4 regions of the Blautia wexlerae DSM 19850 genome follow, and region 1 is predicted to be linked to each of the others. Evidence: riboswitches for the same ligand, from Rfam matches in the RefSeq annotation. Region 1 holds a riboswitch; each other region holds the start of a gene.
The links. Region 1 has a riboswitch for cobalamin ahead of NQ550_RS05740 (leucine-rich repeat domain-containing protein). Riboswitches for the same ligand answer to the same signal wherever they lie in the genome.
Positions count from the first base shown of each region.

Region 2: it holds a riboswitch for cobalamin, as region 1 does, so the genes downstream of both, NQ550_RS03390 (ABC transporter substrate-binding protein) here and NQ550_RS05740 (leucine-rich repeat domain-containing protein) in region 1, are expected to answer to the same signal.
Region 3: it holds a riboswitch for cobalamin, as region 1 does, so the genes downstream of both, nikB (nickel ABC transporter permease) here and NQ550_RS05740 (leucine-rich repeat domain-containing protein) in region 1, are expected to answer to the same signal.
Region 4: it holds a riboswitch for cobalamin, as region 1 does, so the genes downstream of both, NQ550_RS09180 (sirohydrochlorin cobaltochelatase) here and NQ550_RS05740 (leucine-rich repeat domain-containing protein) in region 1, are expected to answer to the same signal.

Region 1 covers NZ_CP102267.1:1,237,039-1,240,570, forward strand. The annotation lists gene NQ550_RS05725 (alanine/glycine:cation symporter family protein) at 1-34, shown strand, start outside; gene NQ550_RS05730 (adenosylcobinamide amidohydrolase) at 306-1,421, opposite strand; gene NQ550_RS05735 (leucine-rich repeat protein) at 1,466-1,747, opposite strand; gene NQ550_RS05740 (leucine-rich repeat domain-containing protein) at 1,725-2,285, opposite strand; cobalamin riboswitch at 2,489-2,691, opposite strand; gene NQ550_RS05745 (IS30 family transposase) at 3,157-3,532, shown strand, end outside.
Region 2 covers NZ_CP102267.1:735,597-739,128, forward strand. The annotation lists gene NQ550_RS03380 (ABC transporter ATP-binding protein) at 1-352, shown strand, start outside; gene NQ550_RS03385 (ABC-2 transporter permease) at 349-999, shown strand; cobalamin riboswitch at 1,087-1,355, shown strand; gene NQ550_RS03390 (ABC transporter substrate-binding protein) at 1,471-2,571, shown strand; gene NQ550_RS03395 (FecCD family ABC transporter permease) at 2,586-3,532, shown strand, end outside.
Region 3 covers NZ_CP102267.1:191,344-194,875, forward strand. The annotation lists gene NQ550_RS00800 (M28 family peptidase) at 1-1,323, opposite strand, end outside; cobalamin riboswitch at 1,720-1,913, shown strand; gene nikB (nickel ABC transporter permease) at 2,111-3,049, shown strand; gene nikC (nickel transporter permease) at 3,050-3,532, shown strand, end outside.
Region 4 covers NZ_CP102267.1:1,968,041-1,971,572, reverse strand. The annotation lists gene NQ550_RS09180 (sirohydrochlorin cobaltochelatase) at 105-1,502, opposite strand; cobalamin riboswitch at 1,703-1,879, opposite strand; partial or broken gene hisI (phosphoribosyl-AMP cyclohydrolase) at 2,077-2,403, opposite strand; gene hisB (imidazoleglycerol-phosphate dehydratase HisB) at 2,482-3,069, opposite strand; gene hisD (histidinol dehydrogenase) at 3,177-3,532, opposite strand, start outside.

The DNA of each region.
Region 1 (3,532 bases):
TACACTTACAAAAGAGTATTTCGCACAGAAATGATAAAAACAGTCTGGAGAGTTTTCTTCAGGCTGTTTATTAGTTTACCTGATGCTTGATGTTATGTACTGTTTTTTATCCGTCATTTTTACTTTATCCACAACCACCCGGATTCGCTTTTTTGCGGCTTTTCCCTTATAATGTGTATATAGATTTCAACGATTTCAGGAGGGAAGTGAGTGGACATTGAACTTATTCTATTCACTTCCCTTTTGTATTTCATCAGGAGAAAGCAGGCATAGAATATTTTTACCATAAAAATGTGATGATCCAACTATGATCTGACAGAAAAATAACAGATTAAAATATAAATCAGCTGTTCTTTAAGTGAAAATGTTTTCAGTACTTCGTTCTTCCATACATCTTCAGGATAAACATCGCCCAGATAAGTATCCCGTCCACAGTACAGTCCATAAAGAAGCAGCCTTTTTCCCTCTCGGACAGCCTCCGGTTCCATGATTAGTCCCCAGCGAAGCTGATCCATCAGATGAAGATAAAGAGACACACATAAAACCAGATTGCTGTTTCTGTTTCGCGATAGAAGTATTCCTTCCAGCTCAGAAGCTTTCTTAAAACTAATATTGTATGCATGAAAAAGAATCTCATGCTCTGTATAAAAATCCCACAGAGTTCCCGGGGTGATTCCATATCTGCCAGTACGAACAAGAACCTGAAACTGTCTCGGACCACAGGCAGCTGTCTGTTTCATCAGGGCATGTTTTACTGCCATACGGACTGCCCTGCCAATCAGCTCTCCAAGCTTGGAATGTCCGGAGGCATCGGTAAGTGTCAGCTCTCCCTCCATAGCCGAGGCAATCACCATTCCGTCAGTACCAGAACCTGTCGCGATTTCTTCTGAATAACAGCTTCCAAGTAAGAGATGTGAAACGGCCGCTGCTTTTGCCTCCGAAGCAATCATCATTGAGCGGACCATGGCTGCCTCTGTAACATTCTGATTGATATAGATAAAAACATTGATCGTACCGGGTGGCAGCATCTCGTAAGCGCCGTTTCTTTCATAGTAAGAAGAAGGATCTCCCGGACACATTCCGTTTGAATCAATTCCCCCTGTAACAGCAGCAGTCACGGATAACTCCTGATAACAGATTTTCTCAACAGCACACAGTTCAGTCCATGCCGCTGTGCTGAGTGCGGTTGCTGTCTGCGGATCAATTCCCAGCTCTTTTGTATGAATGTTCAGGTCTTCCTCATAGGTGTTTCCAAGCATTTCACATTCATAGGCACCATTCATGCAGTTGATATTTAAAGCATGCGTGAGATGAGCAGTGATCCCGCCATTAAGAGGACTGGTGCTAAGAACCCTTGTTTTTCCCGGAAAAGAAAAAACAGTACATCCCTTCTTTTGAAAATAAGTAAAAGTATCATTCATAAACATTCCTCTTTTTTGTCTGTTCAATACAGATTTTGTTGTTATTAGGAAAAGTATTCTACTTTGAATCCTGACTGCTGGCAGTATCTGTCTACTTTAGAACCTTTATAACAGCGGATCGTAGCCGCTTTGTTGATGATCCATTCCCCGATAAATTCAGGATCATGGCGAATCTCCAGATACTGCAGGCGGTTACATCCATGAAAGATCCATTTTCCAAGGTATCTGACATTGGGCGGAATCACCACAGAGGTCAGATTACAGCACTTAAAAAAAGCACTCTCATCAAGAACTTCCAGCGAATCAGGCAGCTGCAGCGAATCCATTCCGCAGAAATAGAAAGCCTGCTTTCCGATAACCCTTAAATCCCCCCCCCGGAAAAGAAATACAACTCAGTTTCTTACATTTATAAAAAGCCCTGTCATCAATTTCTTCCAGAGAGGCAGGGAAAACAACTTCCGTAAGAGTAGCGCATTCTGAAAAGGCATTCGGACCGATAAATGTCAGTTTGCTGTTCGGGGCGAACTCCAGACTGTTCAGTTTCCGGCCATTGTTAAATGCGTTTTTTGGAATACTGGTAAGGCTGGCGGGAATTTTGACTTTTTTCAGAGAAATGCAGTCTGAAAATACCCCTATGCCAAGTTTTTGCAGATGTTCAGGAAGCTCTATTCTGCTTAACCGGGAACATCCCTGAAAGGCTTTGTTTCCAATCTGTTCCATTTCATAGGGAAATACCACAGAACGAATATCAGGTCTGTTAAAAAAGGTTTCTGCTGAGATAGCGCGGCAGTTTTGTGGAAGTTCCATATTCTTCTCAATATACTGTCCGCAGTTACGACGCGTAAGTGTCAGAGAATGTGACATAAAAAAATACTCCTTTGCTGATAGACAATGTTGTTTTCTCTGTATGGGAGTAGTATGGACTATGATAAAAATAACAAGGTACCGATAACTGCCGGTGTTCTATATTCCTTAAAAGGAACAGAGAAAACATATGTAAGGATGATACTTCTGTAAAAAAGAGAACACTAAAGAAGATCACCCTTCCATTTCCTATTGCGTGTAGTTAATGGCGGCAGTTTATAGCAGGTATTCTGACTCACGCAGTAACGCCATGTCTCTCCTTCTCGCATAACGATGCAATGGATATGAGATATGGCTGCACGTATACAGCAGCACGACTGTTCAGGATTCTGACCTGATTCCCTCTTAGCTGAAAGTCCGACATTTCTATACCGTGACTGACAGAACTAAAAACCGGTAATTGTCAATGAATGTTCGATTAAATCGTATTATACACTTTTTTGGAGAAAAGACAACAAATTTTTTGAGGGGGAGACAAAATCAGGGAGGGGACGCGCAGGGAAAGCGTTTCTTTTCTGTGCGCTGGTTATTGGATGTGTGGGGATTTGTATGATTTGCAGGTAATGTTTTTGGTTTTGAATAATTGCGCGTCGCATTCTCGTTACTTTAGTGATGAGTTAGACGCGCAAATTTTTTACTCAAAGAAAGAACACATGTTTACTTTTGGCACTATATGTGCTAAAATATAACCATAGGTAGTAGAAAAACTTAAATGAAAAACTAAATTCCGGTTTTGGACCAAATGCAAGAGTAAATTCCATATAGGTCGAAGTTACTTTTGCACACATATTTGCCATATTGTCTTTGATAATCATTACTCCGTATAATGTACTTGCAGCTGATTGCCTGCCTGTGCAGATTGGAGATAATTATGAAAAATAAAGGCAATCAGAAACATTTAACATTTGAACAGCGTGTTGATATCGAGAAAGGTCTTACTGAGAATAAAAGCTTCACTGAAATTGGACGGATTATTGGTAAAAATCCATCTACCATATCAAAGGAAGTACGTCTCCACGCACATACAAAAGAACGTCCGGATTCAGGTTACACTCACCCGCCATGTATTCATCGCAAGAACTGTAAGGTGACATGCTTGTGTGATAAGATGTGTGGCATTCATTGTAAGCTTTGCAGAAAACCATCCTTTCGCTGCACTGATATATGTCCCGCATATGAGACAGCTGAATGTGAGAAACTGAATAAACCTCCCTACGTATGTAATGGCTGTGGTAAAAAGACCCATT
Region 2 (3,532 bases), 500 kb from region 1:
GAACATGCTGAGAGAATATATGGAAGAAAATGAAAGCAGTTCTATTCTGATCAGTTCACATATTTCATCAGATCTGGAGAGTCTTTGTGACGATTTTTATATGATCCATGCCGGAAAAATTATCCTTCATGAGGATACAGATGTACTGCTGTCAGATTATGCAGTTCTTAAAGTTGCAGAAGAAGAGTACGAAAAACTGGATCAGCAATACCTTATTAAGATCCGGAAAGAAGCTTATGGATACAGGTGTCTGACAAACCAGAAACAATTTTATATGGAAAATTACCCGGATGTTGTAATTGAGAATGGAAAGATTGATGATCTGGTAATGATGATGGAGGAACAGGTATGAAGGGATTATTTGTAAAGGATATAGAACTGATGAAACAGCAGAAACAGTTTTTTATCCTGGTTGTTGTAATGGAAGTCATCCTGAATCTGGCAGGAAGCGGGAGCGTCAGTTTTGCTACAGGATATTTTACGATTGTCACAGCAATTTTTGCCATTACGACTATAAGTTATGATGAGTTTGATAATGGTCTTGCGTTTCTTATGACCTTGCCGGTTACCAGAAAACAGTATGTGGCGGAAAAATATCTGCTGGGAGCAGGGCTTACGGCTGTAGCGTGGGGAATTGCAACGATAACGGGAGTAATCTGCAAAGGTGTGGCAGAACTTCAGGGGTGTCTGAGTGAGACTATCATTGGCAGCCTGATATACATTCCACTGGCACTTCTTATGCTGGCGGTATCGCTCCCGCTTGTAATACATTTTGGAGCGGAAAAAGGACGTTATATTGCAATGGTCATGTGGGCTATTATATTTGCCGTAGTTTATATTCTGATAAAAACAATGGGACTTTCAGCAGACGCAGTCGATGCATGGCTGAATGGACTGAACTGGGGAATGGTATTGGCCGGAGTTGTATTATTTACAGTAATTGTATATATGGGGTCTTTTTGGATTGGTGTCCGGCTTATGGAGAAGAAAGAATTCTGATGTGTCTCGAATATGGTTGTAATTATAAAAGCAGTGTGCTAAAATTGTATCAGCGTAATTGAATAAGCTGTTAAGTGAACATTATCATATGCAGATTTTGTGTATGGTAATGTGAGAGGGAATCAGGTGAAATGCCTGAACGGTTGCGGCCACTGTATACAGAAAAAAAGCGGGATTGTAATATGTCATTGCATAAATATGTGAGAAGGCGGAATCCGGCTGTCAGAGAGTATCTGGAAATATTTCTGATACAACATTCATGAACTGCTGAAGCATGGATGTTGTATCAGTTTTTATTTTGTGGAAATTTTCTGTGATCTGTGAGTCAGGAAACCTGCCTGACAGCGTAAAGAAGGAGCTTCCGTAAAAAGTATCCGTTATTCTTATCACTTCTATTTTACTTTTTCTGAAGTCCCATCTTTTCGGTTACACGAACAGGTAAATAACATATACGAAAAGAGAGGAAGTCAAATGAAAAACAGGTATTTATCCACAAGAATCATGGCAATTATGATGGCAGCAGCTATGGCAGTTTCCGCAGCTCCGGCAGCTTTTGCAGCAGAGAGAGCAGACTCTGAGACAATCAAAGAGGACAATCAGCCGGCAGCAGATGCAGACGCACAGGATTCAGCAGATGCAGATAAGACAGCAGACGCAGAAGGTACAAAGACAGAATATCCTCTGACCATCACAACCTATGATTATGATGGAAATGAAATCGAAACAACCTATGAAAAGGCACCGGAGAAAGTTCTTGCTGTATATCAGGGAAGCATTGAAACCATGCTTGCACTTGGCCTGGAAGACCGTCTGGTAGCTACTGCAGGTCTTGACAATGAAGTTCCGGATGAACTTAAAGATGCATTTTCAAAAACAAATTATCTTGATGAATTTACCCCATCCCTTGAGACTGTAACGATGTTGGAGCCAGACATGATCTTATCCTGGAGCTCCCTGTTTTCTGATAAAAATCTCGGAAATGTAACAGACTGGATCGACAAAGGCTGCAACACTTATTACAACACAAACACACGCCCTGACGGAGACAGAACTCTGGAAAATGAATTTACAGACATCTTAAATCTTGGAAAGATTTTTGATGTACAGGACAAAGCACAGGCAATCGTAGATGATGCAAAGGCAGTGATCGATAAAACTCTTACAGCAACAGCAGATGTAGAAGAGAAACCAAGCGTAATGGTTCTGGAACCTCTTGGAGAAGATATCACAAACTATGGTGCAAAGAGCCTTGGTGGAGATATGGTAACACAACTGGGTGCGACTCTGGCAAACCCGGATGCTTCTACAGCAGGAAAAGAAGATATCATTGCAGCAAACCCTGATGTGATTTTTGTTGTATACATGCCATATGCAGGTGATGATCCGGAAACTGTAAAAGAAAGCCAGCTTGCCGTTATCAAGGATGACGAAGCACTTCAGAGCCTTGACGCTGTAAAGAACGGTCGTGTTTATCCGATCATGCTCAGTGAAATGTACGCAAGTGCAACACGTACACAGGATGGTATTGAAACTTTCGCAAAAGGATTATATCCGGATGTGAATCTTGACTGATTGAGGACATAACAGTGAAAGAACAGGTTTCACAGACAAAAAAAGGCAATGTGCTCAGAACATCCATGTATGTGGCAGTCCTCATCGGACTTGCAGGATTTCTTATTTTTTCCATACTTGCGGCGATTACTTTTGGTAATGCTGACCTGTCACTGAAGGATGTGTACAGTGTCATTGTTTATAAATTATTTCATATAAAAAGTCTGTCCGCCTATGCAGAAGGTGCAATTCACGATGTTGTATGGCTGATCCGACTGCCCAGAGTCCTGCTGGCTCTGGCAGTTGGAATGGCTCTTTCTGTATGTGGCGTAGTAATGCAGGCAATCGTGCAGAACCCGCTGGCAGATCCGTATGTACTTGGTATTTCATCCGGCGCGTCTCTTGGTGCAACGCTGGCAATCATGCTCGGAATCGGAAGCTTTCTTGGCGGGAATTCTGTCGGAGTTACTGCTTTTATTGGCGCGATGATCACCTCCTTTGCAGTTATTGCTATTGCAAATATGGGAGGAAAGGCAACATCAGCTAAGCTGATCCTTGCCGGAATGGCGGTCAGTGCGGTGTGCTCTGCTTTTTCAAATTTTGTTATTTACATTACGAATGACAAAAATGCAGCTACGGAAGTTATGAAATGGAGCATGGGAAGTCTTGCAGGGGCAAGCTGGGCCAGAGTAGGTGTGATGCTTCCGGTTACTCTGATATGTGTGGTCATCTTCTGGACGCAGTATCGAAACCTGAATCTGATGCTTTTGGGAGATGAAGTTTCTATCACACTTGGAACAGATTTACACAGATTGAGAACATTTTACCTGATTGTTGCTTCTGTAATGATTGGATTTGCCGTATATTGTGCTGGCGTGATCGGATTTGTAGGACTTGTGATTCCTCATGTAGTCAGGATTCTGTTTGGAACTGACCACAGAAGATTACTTCCACTGAGTGCACTTTTTGGCGCGTCTTTTCT
Region 3 (3,532 bases), 1.0 Mb from region 1:
CAGGACAAGTCTGTCAATGGCCATGATCAGTTTCAGATAGCATTCATGATGAAACTGATAGACAGCTTCCTGGTAAACATCCTGATTATCATATTGGGAATGATAATAATTCTGCATGAAGGGCCCGGCGCTGAAATCATTGACTGTGGATGGGATACCTGCGATTGCCATGGAGAAATCATCAGACCATGTCTCGATGGGAGAGAGAGCCGTGATCCCGTCAGGATATGCTTCCTTCGGGACAGTCAGGCTGTCTGTAAACTGTCTGATGAAATCTGCATATTCATAGGTACAGCGGATGGCATCCTGTCTATTGTGTGCGTGTGCAGGAAGTTCAAAGTTCAGGTCTGCGATCACTTTACCCTGCCAGTCAGGATGTACGCGGAATACCTGATTGTAGGCTCCTGTAGACCAGTCGTATTTGGAATCAATGATTCCCCATTCCTCGGCAGCCATTGCGCAGAAAACGAGAGTGTGGGCAGGCTTATAGCCGCCCTTTACAAGTGAACGGGCAATGCCGAGCATCATGGCGACTGCCGCATTATCGTCCTGGAATCCATCGAAATAGGAATCATAGTGTGCGGACAGCAGGATCATAGAGTCTGTCTCAGTCCCCTGTATTTTACCTGTGATATTGCCTGCTGTTGTGTCCGGAATCACTCTGGAACGGGCATCCAGTGATACTTTTAATGAGGATCTGCGTAATAAAGCAGCATCCTGTTCCGGAGTGTTATGGGTATCTTCTGAATCAGTGGTGTTGTCTTCGCAGGCGGAAATTTTATTTCGGAGAGAACGCTTCAGGATACGTGCATCTGCCTGAGACAGAGAGAATGCAGGTGCGAAATCAGGACCTGCGATATCCTGTGCATTCAGCGCAGACTCTGCGATTTCTCCGTAGCCGTTTGCCTGAACTGCGATCAGGGCAGCAGCGCCACGCAGATAAGCCTGATAAACAGGGAAGCTGATCCACCATTCGTCTCGCTGGTTGATCTCAACCATAACTAGCTTTCCTTTTACGTTTATGCCTTCATAATCTGCGGCAGTTCCTTTTCCCAGATAAACGAGTTCGTAATCTTCAAATCCGTCTGTCTCGAAATTTGTCTGATATCCGCCCATCTGAAAGGTGTGTTCCTGCCCGTCATCATCTGTAAATTTCAGGACTGCCTTCTCGAATTCCCATCCGTCCAGTGAGAATGTATCTCTGGTTACATCGGTAAGTCCGATAGCTTTCATTTCCCTGTATAACATATCTCCTGTAGCTGTTTCAGCAGCGGAACCTGCAGTACGATAGCCCAGAACAGGGTTTGTTTTCTCTTTTTCCATGCGTCTGGCAAGCTGGTAGGACCAGTCTGTGTCAATGCAGGAAATACAGGAATCTTCAATGTTCAATGTAATCGCCTCTTTCCTGACAGTTTGTATAATATGATCAGATATGATCAGTGCCGGAAATGTCAGGGTACTGATCTGTCTGTGGTTTATGATTTTATACTGGAAATATTTTAGCATAGAACAGCAGCAGGAACAAGACAACAGTTGTTGAGAAAAAAGCTATTTTGTGGAAGTTCTATCATATTGGGAAGTTAAAATAACCTTGTTTATTTATTAAAAAATCTGATTGTATGTTTTTATGTACAATTTGACTTTTTTTGCTAATTACTGGACAAAGTAAAAAAATATATTCTATAATATTATAGTAAAAATTAAATAACATTTATTGGTTTTGAACCAGTCGTTGTAAGTTCCACAAGGATTAATAGAGAAACCGGTGTAAGTCCGGTACGATCCCGTCACTGTAAGAGGGAGCTTCGGAATGAAAAATGTCACTGGATCATGTGATTTTAAAGTTGGTCCGGGAAGGCGATTTCGAAGTGGTGAACTTAAGTCAGGAGAACTGCTTACAATTGGGATAGGAATGATTCTTACGGTAGATAGGAAGCATAATTTTTTCATGTCATTTTGTGTCCGTATGTATGGTGTTTTCATATTGCGGGCTATTTTTTTGCCTGAAAATTAACCCCTATGGGGGGATTCCCCATGTTACTGAGTAAAAGTAATCAGAAACATTTCCGGTATTGGTTTAATTCACGAAAGATGTAGGAAGGAGATTATTTTGACGAAAAAACAAATCGGGAAAAGATTTCTGCAGATTCTGATCGTCCTGTTTGGTATCAGCTTTCTAACCTTTGGACTGACTTATCTGTCTCCTGGTGATCCGGCTGAGATCATGCTGACAGAGTGCGGTAATCTTCCCACACCAGAGCTTCTGGAACAGACAAGGCATGAGCTGGGACTTGACCAGCCCTTTCTTGTGCAGTATGGAACCTGGCTGAAGGGTGTACTTACCGGAGATATGGGACAGTCCTATTCCTTTAAGATGCCGGTAGTACAGAAACTTGTATCCTGTTTCTGGCCAACCCTGAAGATGTCTCTGCTGGCACTGCTTATGATGATCGTGATTTCCATTCCGCTGGGAATCCTGGCAGCAGTGTATCAGAACAAATTCCCGGATTACTTTGTAAGAGGAATTACTTTTATCGGGGTATCCGTACCAAGCTTCTGGCTTGGCCTGATCTTACTGAGTATCTTCGGTGTACAGCTTCGCTGGGTAAATGTAGCAGGAGGAAGTACTGATCTGAAGGCTATGATCCTGCCGTCACTTACGTTGGCGCTTGCCATGTCTGCCAAATATACCAGACAGGTGAGAAGTGCGGTTCTGGAGGAGCTTCATCAGGATTATGTAACAGGTGCACGTATGAGAGGTATCAAGGAGAGTGTGATTTTATGGAGACATGTTCTTCCAAATGTAATGCTTCCGCTGGTAACTCTGCTTGGACTTTCCCTGGGAAGTCTTCTTGGCGGTACTGCAGTCGTTGAAATCATCTATAACTGGCCGGGTATGGGAAATATGGCAGTCAAAGCAATCTCCTGTCGCGATTATCCGCTGGTTCAGGGATATGTACTGTGGATCGCTATCCTGTATATGTGTATCAATCTGCTTGTGGATCTGTCCTATACTTATCTGGATCCAAGACTTAAGGAGGATAGATAATTGAAGTTAGCGAAAGTATTTAAAGAAAATAAGCAGTTTACTCTTTTTTCGATACTGGCGTTGGTCGTAGTCGGTGTGGCTGTGTTTGCCCCACAGATCGCACCCTACGACCCGCTGGATGCAGTGATGCTGGAATCACTTCAGGCTCCAAGTTCTGCACATCCCTTTGGGACAGATAAGCTGGGACGTGATCTGTTATCACGAGTTATTTTTGGAACCAGAACTTCTCTGATCATGACCTTATGTCTGGTGGCAGTTATCTTTGTGATCGGTACATTTCTTGGAGTGATCGCCGGATACTTCGGAGGAATCGTGGACGGTGTGATCATGCGTATCGCAGATATGATGATCTCTTTCCCCGGTCTGGTGCTTGCAATCGCAATCGCCGGTATGCTGGGACCAAACCTTGTGAATGCCGTTATCTCCATTGCAGCGGTAAGTTGGACCAAATATGCCCGTCTTGCACGAAGCATGGTACTGAGA
Region 4 (3,532 bases), 730 kb from region 1:
TTTTATGGAATTGCTATGACTTCTTTTTTTCTTATCATATAATATATCTGCCCGGAAACTTTTGCAAGTTCTCCGGGCAGTTTATCTTGTTTGAACAATATTTTTTATTCAGCGTCAGCCTCTGCAGTATCAGCTGTTGTCTCAGCTGCGTCATCTGCCTGTGCATCGTCTGCACTGTCATCTGTTGCTTTGGCATCAGTATCTTCTGCTGCTGCATCGTCAGATGCTCCAAGAGAATCAATTGCTGCTTTTGTATGAGCCACATACAGATCTTCTACTGCTGCGATTCTTCCAAGACCTGCGATCTGACAGTCAACACTGTCGAAATCACCGGATGCCTCAAACTGAGATTTCCAGGAATCTGCATCATCACCAGCCATATCATTGTTAGCGTGGTCTCCGGCAACAACCATCAGAGGACGAAGGATTACATTCTTGAATCCTGCTTCTTTTACTTTCTCGATAACCTTGTCACATGCTGTGTCTTCCGGTTCTCCCTCTACAGTTCCGATGAAAGCGTTTGTGAATCCAAGATCATCCATCTGTGTCTGCATCTGGTCATAGGTTACGTTAGCTGTATGGGATGTACCATGTCCCATGAATACAAATGCTGTGCCTGCATCTGCTGCTGCTTTCATATCATCAAATCCAGCTTCCTTGCAAGCTTCATCTGTGATCGCCTGAGCAACTGCTTTCTTGTCATCATTGATTACTGTAGCGTCATCACCAACTTCACCGAGCATTGGCTCTGCAATTGCAACAGATTCAAATTTGTCTTTGTATCCATCAATTGCCTCTGTCATTTCATCATATTCTGCACCATGCATCAGATGTGTCGGCTGTACAACAAGATTCTTAACACCGTTAGCTACTGCACGGTCAAGAGCCTGCTGCATATTATCGATTACTTCATCATCTCTTGCCTGTACATGGTTGATGATAATCTGTGCTGTAAATGCACGTCTTACTGACCAGTCCGGATATGCTTTTGCAAGGGCATCCTCGATTCCTTTGATATCCTCTGCACGGCTGTCGTTGAAGGATGTACCAAAACTTACTACAAGAAGTTCATTCTCACCAATCTCATCCTGGTTACGAGGATCATCTTTGGAAGCATCACCTGTGTCACGTCCAAAGTATTCAGGGCTTGCTTCTTCACCTGTTACCAGTTCTTTCTGAGCATCTGTAAGTTTGTCCCATGCTTCTTTTGCTGCTTTGCAGTCTTCGTCAGTTGTGTCTGTTCTTTCCTGAACATAAATCTTATCGATCAGGGCACCAACTTCGTCTGCGGCTTTCTGATCATCATCAGAAGCTTCTGTTGTATCATCAGATGCTTCCTCTGTATCTGCTGCATCTGCATCGTCTGCAGCTGCTTCTGTGTCATCTGCAGCCTCTTCTGTTGCTGCATCATCAGATGCAAAAGCAACTGTACCTGTTGCTGCTGTCATGGAACAGGTCATGGATACTGCCAGTAATAAGGCTAACATGGATTTTCTTTTCATTTCGTTTTTCCTCTTTTATTTCTCGTATTTCCGGACAATTGTATGCACAAAAAAGGCAACTGCATATTCTGCAGCTACCGCTTTCCCATAAATACATGGTTTATATGTACCAGATATATCTGTAATTTCGATTCTGTCTGATTCATTTAATAAAAGAGCTATGTATCGTTATGAGAATACAGGTTCTGTATACCGCAGACCTTAAATTCTACGCCAAGGCAGTTCTCCTGACTTCGATCATCGCTGTTTCTCCCTTCCCGGTTTCCCAGTGGTTTCTGAAAAGCAGCTCCCATACACAGTGACGGTATCGCTCCGGATTCTCACCGGATTCTCTTTTGCACATCAAGTACGATGCAACCTTTGCGTTATAACATTGCACATATTCAATTCGGATATTCTTTTTTTATCACATTTTAACAAAAATGTCAATACAATTCGTGTATATTTTCCTTTAATGTTTGGCATTAATGTTACTGTTCACTCCGTTCACAGTAACGTAGCCAAAATTCATTCCAGATTGCCTGCGGCAATGGAATTTTGGCTTGTATGTATATTATCGCGTTATTCATTACACTTCTGTCAGGGCTTTGAAAAAACAGGTTCTGTTTCCGGTATGGCAGGCTGCACCGATCTGCTCTACTTTAGCAAGGATCGTATCATTGTCACAATCCAGTGTAAGGGATTTTACAAACTGGAGATGTCCGGATGTGAGTCCCTTCGTCCAGAGTTCATTGCGGCTTCTGCTCCAGTAAGTCATTTTACCTGTTTCAAGAGTGGTATTAAATGCTTCTTCATTCATATACGCCAGCATCAGCACTTCGTTTGTCTGATAATCCTGGGCTATAACAGGTACCATTCCATCACTGTTTAATTTAAAATCAGACCATGCGATGCTGCTTTTTAAATTCACTGTATTTTCCATTTTCTGTCTCCATCTAATTTATTGATTGCCATAAATCATTTCGTAAATTTTCAAATTTTACAAACTGCCCTTGGTAGACAGAACATCTGTGATCCTTGGATCATAGGATGTGGCTGCGTCCAGTGCTTTGGCAAAACTTTTGAACATTGCTTCTGCTACATGGTGATTATTCCCACCTGCCAGAACCCTGATATGAAGATTCATGCCACAGGCATAGGAAATGGCATAGAAGAACTCTTTTACCATTTCCGTGGACATGTCACCGATCCTGTCTGTGGTAAACTCTGCATCCCATACAAAGTAAGGTCTTCCGGACAGATCAATCGCACAGAGCACCAGGGATTCATCCATGGGAAGGATGCAGCTTCCATAGCGCTTAATCCCCTTTTTGTCACCAATTGCTTCTTTTAATGCAGTTCCCAGAACAATTCCTGTATCCTCGATGGTGTGATGGTCATCCACCTGAAGATCACCATGGACTCTGACACTGAGATCAAAGAGCCCATGACGGGTAAATCCATCCAGCATATGGTTAAAAAATCCCACACCTGTCTCAATATCAGAATATCCGGTTCCATCCAGATTTATTTTTAATTTGATTTCTGTTTCTTTTGTATTTCTTTCTGCTGAGGCTTCTCTTGCCATGGTTAAGTCCTCTCTGTCTTACTTATTTTCAAACACTCTGAATCCATTGTTTTAATGCGCAAACTACAGTTTACATTATAGCAGATTTCAAATTCAAAGCCTTACCATTATTCTTTATCTTCATCCTCAAAACGAACTGCAATAGAATTTGCATGTGCAGTAAGCTGCTCAGAAGTTGCAAACTGAATGATATCTTTGTGTATATTACGCAGTGCGGATTTTGAGTAATATACAATACTTGATTTCTTGATGAAATCATCTACGGAAAGGGCTGAGAAAAATTTGGCTGTTCCGTTTGTAGGAAGTACATGGTTCGGACCTGCAAAATAATCTCCCAGTGGCTCGGAACTGTACTCTCCGATAAAGATCGCACCTGCATTCTTCACTTTCATCATATCTTCAAAGGGATTGGCTGTCACGATCTCCATATGTTCCGGAGCGATTTCATTGGCTGCCTCAATCG